Regions from separate parts of the Rhizobium sp. BK312 genome, predicted to be linked through region 1. Evidence: predicted binding sites of a transcription regulator. Region 1 holds the regulator's gene; the other holds the start of a gene.
What was found. The regulator PhoB, encoded in region 1, activates phosphate uptake and scavenging genes when phosphate is short. The targets are predictions, from matches to a motif close to TGTCATNNANCTGTCAT.
Positions count from the first base shown of each region.

Region 1 (3,208 bases):
CCCATTTCCGAAGTCCATCTATGAGAACGTCGCCTACGGCCCGCGCATCCATGGCCTGCATCGCTCAAAGGCCGATCTCGAGCATATCGTCGAGAGCAGTCTTCAGAAGGCCGGTCTCTGGGGCGAGGTCAAGGATCGGCTCCATGATGCCGGCACGAGCCTATCGGGCGGTCAGCAGCAGCGTCTGTGCATCGCCCGCGCCGTCGCGGTCAGCCCGGAGGTCATCCTGATGGACGAGCCATGCTCGGCGCTTGATCCGATCGCAACCGCCAAGGTCGAGGATCTCATCCACGAACTGCGGGAGAATTTCACCATCGTCATCGTGACGCATTCCATGCAGCAGGCAGCCCGCGTCTCGCAGCGTACCGCAATGTTCCATCTCGGCCACCTGGTCGAGGAGAACGACACCGATAAGATGTTCACCAATCCCGACGATTTCCGCACGCAGGATTACATCATGGGCCGTTTTGGTTGATGATATCAGGCGCGCGGCTCATTTCACACAGTTCACCTTGAGGATAGAAAAATGGTCTCCACTCACATTCTCTCTGCCTATGACGAAGACCTGAAGTTCCTGACGCGCCGCATTGCTGAAATGGGCGGCCTGGCAGAGCAGATGGTTAGCGACAGCGTACGCGCGCTGGTCAACAGCGACGCTGCCCTGGCCCAGAAGGTCATCTCCGACGACGTCGTTCTCGACCATGCCGAGCGCGAAGTCGGCGACAAGGCGATCGTTACCATCGCCCGCCGTCAGCCGATGGCGGCGGATCTGCGTGAAATCATGGGCTCGATCCGCATCGCATCCGATCTGGAGCGCGTCGGCGATCTCGGCAAGAACACCGCAAAGCGCGTCATCGCCGTCCAGGGCACCGGTGTCCCGCGCCGTCTCGCCCGCGGCATCGAGCATCTCTCCGAACTGGCGCTGAGCCAGCTCAAGGAAGTTCTGGATGTCTACGCGACCCGCTCGCCGGACAAGGCCGTGTCGATCCGCGAACGCGACGAGGAAATCGACGCCATGTACACCTCGCTCTTTCGCGAGATGCTGACCTACATGATGGAAGATCCGCGCAACATCACCACCTGCACGCATCTTCTTTTCTGCGCCAAGAACATTGAGCGCATCGGCGACCATGCCACCAACATCGCCGAGACGATCTATTACATGGCGACGGGCGCGCAGCCGGAAGGCGAGCGCCCGAAGGACGATACCGCCAATACCGTCGGCGCAGTGACCGAATAATCCGAAAGCGAAGAAAGGAGACCATAGGCGCATGGTTCCGAGAGTTGCTGTTGTAGAAGACGAGGAAGCGCTCAGCGTTCTGCTGCGCTACAATCTTGAGGCCGAAGGCTTCGAGGTCGACACGATCCTCAGAGGCGATGAGGCCGAGCTGCGTCTCCAGGAGCGCATCCCCGATCTCCTGATCCTCGACTGGATGCTCCCCGGCGTATCGGGCATCGAGCTCTGCCGCCGGCTGCGTATGCGGCCGGAGACGGAGCGCCTGCCGATCATCATGCTGACGGCCCGCGGCGAGGAAAGCGAGCGCGTGCGCGGGCTTTCGACCGGCGCGGACGATTATGTCGTCAAGCCGTTCTCGACGCCGGAGCTGATGGCTCGCGTCAAGGCGATGCTGCGGCGTGCCCGCCCGGAGGTTCTCTCCACGGTGCTGCGCTGCGGCGATATCGAGCTGGATCGCGAAACCCATCGCGTCCACCGCAAGAGCCGCGAAGTGCGGCTGGGGCCGACGGAATTCCGCCTGCTGGAGTTCCTGATGTCCTCGCCGGGCCGCGTCTTCTCGCGTTCGCAGCTGCTCGACGGCGTATGGGGTCACGATATCTACGTCGACGAACGCACGGTCGACGTCCATGTCGGCCGCCTGCGCAAGGCGCTCAATTTCTCCAATATGCAGGATGTCATTCGCACCGTTCGCGGCGCGGGCTATTCCATGGAGGCCTGAGCGGGGATACCCGATCAGGCATCAACATAGCGGCGGAAACAGAAAACGGGCCTCAAGGGCCCGTTTCTTTATCTCAGTCATCAAGCCTCTCAGCCACGCGGCTGGGCCGGCCTACGCCGTTCATGCACCGGCTGGTAGGCCAGGCGCTGATGGTAGGTGCAGTAAGGCGATGAATCTGGGCTCTCATTGCCGCAGAAATGGAAATCGTCCTTCAGCGGATCGCCGACCGGCCACTTGCAGGTGCGCTCCGTCAGTTCCGTCAGGCCGAGGCGGCGGGAGATCGGAACGACGACGTTCGATGCCGGGCGATATTGGATTTCGTTGACGGAATCGATCTCGATCTCTTCCTTCAGCATGGTTGCGCCCTGCTGGCGGGCAACCACCGTGCGGGTAGCAACGCGCGATCCGTAGGTCGCAGCGCGAGGTGCCGCTGCGCTGCGCTTCGGCGTGCGCGCTGCGGTTGTCGTGCCGCCCGCCTTCGCTCGGCCGGGGAGGTTCAGGCGATGTACCTTGCCGATAACGGCATTACGGCTCACGCCACCGAGCTGCGCAGCGATCTGGCTGGCGCTCAATCCTTCGGACCATAGCTTTTTCAGCTTCTCGACGCGTTCGTCTGTCCAATTCATGCCCTGTCTCCGCTGTCGCGTTTCCGATGGCAGAATCCCTCACCATTGCCTCGCATGGTATCGAGGCGCGAAACGCTCTAAAATTGTGGTGACTAGTTCCGCCGCATGCAGTCTAGCAATTGGTTTTTAACCTAGTGTGAGGCTGACTCCGTGACAAGAGTCGCGGGAATCTTGAGGAATCGATTTCGAGGTTTTCCCCAACTTGCTGTCCGGGCGTGGCATTTCTGCCATAGGCGCCGCCCGACGCATCTCTTTTGCCGGCAAGCCTTTTCTCGCACCTGCTAAAACGGCAGTTTTGTTGACATCGCGGTGCAAAACATCAATAGTGCCCGAGCCGCCGCAAGGCGGCATTTTTGATTTTTTCGGACCCGTTTCATCAAATGGAAGCGATCGGTCCTTAAAGTTGTGATCAGGAGATATGGCCATGGCCGAGACCACGCCGCTTTACGACACCTACTTGCGCGCTCCGCTGCGGTTCGAGCGAGGCGAGGGCGTCTGGCTGGTCACTGAGAATGGCGAACGCTACCTCGATTTCGCAGCCGGCGTCGCGGTCAATTCGCTCGGTCATGCTCATCCCCATCTTGTCGCCGAGCTGAAGGCGCAGGCCGACAAGGTCTGGCACCTGTC
Region 1 is NZ_JACHZP010000005.1:430,809-434,016, forward strand. Features, by position in the region: gene pstB (phosphate ABC transporter ATP-binding protein PstB) at 1-475, shown strand, start outside; gene phoU (phosphate signaling complex protein PhoU) at 527-1,240, shown strand; gene phoB (phosphate regulon transcriptional regulator PhoB) at 1,272-1,955, shown strand; gene FHT85_RS17015 (GcrA family cell cycle regulator) at 2,045-2,581, opposite strand; gene FHT85_RS17020 (aspartate aminotransferase family protein) at 3,006-3,208, shown strand, end outside.

Region 2 (3,208 bases), on a different contig from region 1:
CGAGGTGCCAGAGAACTCGTAATCCTTGGCGTGACCTTCGTAGTTCTTGTGCTGATAGATCAGGTGCACAATGTTGACGACACCGGCATCGGAATAATCGGCGATCAGTTCTTCCTCTTCTGCGGTCAGCTGATCCCTAGGGACACGCTTCAGCGCACCCAGAAGCTTCATCTTCAGTCCATGGATGCGCTTGAAATTATCGGTGTTCTGCCGCGTGCGGCTCGAATACATGATGTCCTTGTGGCGCGAAAGGACATCCGGCATGCTGCGCGGCAGGACGCCGCGGGCGCTGAACAGATCCACCTGGAAGACGAGCGAACTGCGGTCTTCTTCCTGATCGAGCAGATATTGCAGCGGCGTGTTGGAGACGATGCCGCCGTCCCAGTAATATTCGCCCTCGATACGGATGGACGGGAGTGCCGGCGGCAGGGCGCCACTCGCCATGATGTGCTCGGGGCCAATGCGGATATTATCGGTGTCGAAGTAGACGAAGTTGCCGGTGCGCACATTCACCGCGCCGACGCTGAAACGCTTCTTGCCGTCATTCAGCACGTCGAAATCGATCAGCATCTCCAGCGTCTTCTTGAGGTCTGCCGAGTCATAGAAGCTGGTGGCACCTTCTGCGCCCGGCAGCTCCAGCCAGGGATTGGGAAAGCGCGGCTTGAAGAAGCCGGGCTGGCCCATGGTCATCGTCATCCACGAGCTGGTGCGGTTGCGGATATCGCGAAAGAAATCGCCTTCGGGCGTATAGGCCCAGATCTTGCGGCCGGAGATGATCTGCCAGAATTGCTCCAGACGCTGCAGCCGCCGACCAGGCTCGTTGCCGGCGATGATCGCGGCATTGACCGCGCCGATCGAGACGCCGGAAAGCCAAGTCGGCTCGCATCCCGCTTCGGCAAGCGCCTCGTAGACGCCGGCCTGATAGGCGCCGAGCGCGCCGCCGCCCTGAAAAACCAGGGCGACACGATCATATTGAGCGGCAATTTCCGATATGGTTGGGGCTGCGGCCTTGGTGTTTCGTTCAAGCACGGTCCGTCTCCAGCATGAAATAGCAATGAGGTTTGGTTATCTGCGCTCTGCGAGATAGTCGTGAACGACTTCGCCGAGGCCGAGCGTCAGATCGGCGGTGAAATGAACCGCGGAAACCACTTCCAGCACAGGCAGCCGTGCGACGTCGGCCATGACATGCGGCCGAAGATCGAGAGCGGCCGGCGAGGTCCAGGCTTCCTTGATGGTGATATCGGTTAAGTAGTAGCGCACAAGCTCGCAGATGCGCGGGGTGGCGTCGACATGCGGCACGATCTTGATCAGGAAGTTGGGTTCCGAGAGAGCGGACAGAAGCGGTCCCTGGTCGATCGGCTTGTGCTTGTAACCCATCGTTCCCGTTGCGCAAAGGACGCTGCCATAATGCAGCGTGCCGACGATAACTTCGCCCTCGTTGACGATCTTCGGGCTGGCAAGCTTTTTCGGGAAGCCCCAGATCTCGCGGCCGCCGGTGATCGGCGCATCGTCATCCAGATACATGGAGTGGACATAGCCGCCCTTTTGTCCACGATAGGTCACCGGGATCACCTGTCCGGTCTCGGTATAATCACCGAAGCCAGTGGAATCCGGCATGCGGATGAATTCGTATTTCACCAGCGGCTCGTCGATTTCGAGCGGCGCGGGCACGACGGCCTCAAGCGCCTCGCGCGAGGTCCGGTAGGTGATGATGATATATTCGCGATCGAAGAACCGATAAGGCCCCGGAGGATAGGAGGGATTGGTCAGCGGCATTGCATAGGCATGCTTGAGAATGTCTTCGACCTTCATCGTATTTTCCGTCGTTGGAGGAAACAGCGAGGCGCCGGCGGCAAATTTGCACGGTTGCATGACAGTGAAGTGTCAGGTGCCGAAGGGTTGCGGCGAGAGGCGAAACCGCACTGTTATCAAAGCGACATATCCGGCTGGCAGTGTGCACCCATCTTGAGCATTTCCCTTTACCCAACCACGTCATTACGATTGCAGGAGTTGCATCATGGGTTCGTTGACTTCGAAGAATGCGCTGGTCACCGGTTCGACGAGCGGTATCGGGCTTGCGATTGCACGCGCCTTTGCCGCTGAAGGCGCGAATGTCACGATCAACGGCCTTGGCGATGCCGATGCGATCGAAAAGGAACGCGCTGCCATCGAGGCCGATTTTGGCGTGAAGTGCCGCTACTCCGGCGCCAATATGATGAATGGCGAGGAAGTGACATCCATGGTGCGCGAAGCCGAGGAAGCCTTCGGCAGCCTCGATATTCTCGTCAACAATGCCGGCATCCAGTTCGTTGCCCCGATCGAGGAATTTCCTGACGACAAGTGGGAAGCGATCATCCGCATCAACCTGCTTGCTGCCTTCTACGCCATCAAGGCTGCCATCCCCGGCATGAAGGCGCGCAAATGGGGCCGCATCATCAACACCTCCTCGGCGCATGCGCTGGTCGCCTCGCCTTTCAAGTCAGCCTATGTCTCGGCCAAACACGGCATTACCGGTCTCACCAAGACCATCGCTCTCGAAGCCGCCCAGAACGGCGTGACTGTCAACTCCATCGCGCCCGGCTATGTCTGGACGCCGCTCGTCGAGAAGCAGATCCCCGAGACGATGAAGGCGCGCAATATGACGGAAGAGCAGGTCAAGCATGATGTGCTGCTCGCCGCCCAGCCGACGAAGGAATTCGTGACTGTGGATGAAGTCGCAGCCATCGCCGTCTTCCTCTGCGGCGATGCCGCCAAGCAGATTACCGGCACGACGCTTTCCGTCGACGGCGGCTGGACCGCTGAGTAATGCTGAAACCATAGCCGGCACATGCTTGAGCAGCGTGCCGGCTTTCTGCGGCCCCTAGAGCCGGATGCCGTCCGAAAACCGCCAACACTTTTCAGAATCACGCTCTAGGCCGCAGCATCTACATGAAAACAGAGCAGGAGGCGCACAATGACCGATGAAACCCAGGACCCGCTCAGCCGCATCAAGGATGAGATCGTCGACAGTTTCGACGAAGAGCTGGAGATGCAGCTCGAAGAGGATCGTATTGACGAGCTAGTTGCCGAAGGTCTCGTCAGCGAAGGCGAGGCAACGCTCGAGCGCAGGGTCTATTTCCGCGAACTCTTCCGTCTTCAGCATGAGCTCGTGCGCCTGCAGGATTGGGTGCAGTACAAGAAGCTCAAGGTCGTTGTGCTGTTCGAAGGC
Region 2 is NZ_JACHZP010000002.1:275,728-278,935, reverse strand. Features, by position in the region: gene FHT85_RS06015 (patatin-like phospholipase family protein) at 1-1,029, opposite strand, end outside; gene FHT85_RS06010 (acetoacetate decarboxylase) at 1,066-1,812, opposite strand; gene FHT85_RS06005 (3-hydroxybutyrate dehydrogenase) at 2,018-2,806, shown strand; gene ppk2 (polyphosphate kinase 2) at 2,954-3,208, shown strand, end outside.
Region 2: the regulator PhoB is predicted to act here: its motif matches at 1,871-1,887, upstream of FHT85_RS06010 (acetoacetate decarboxylase).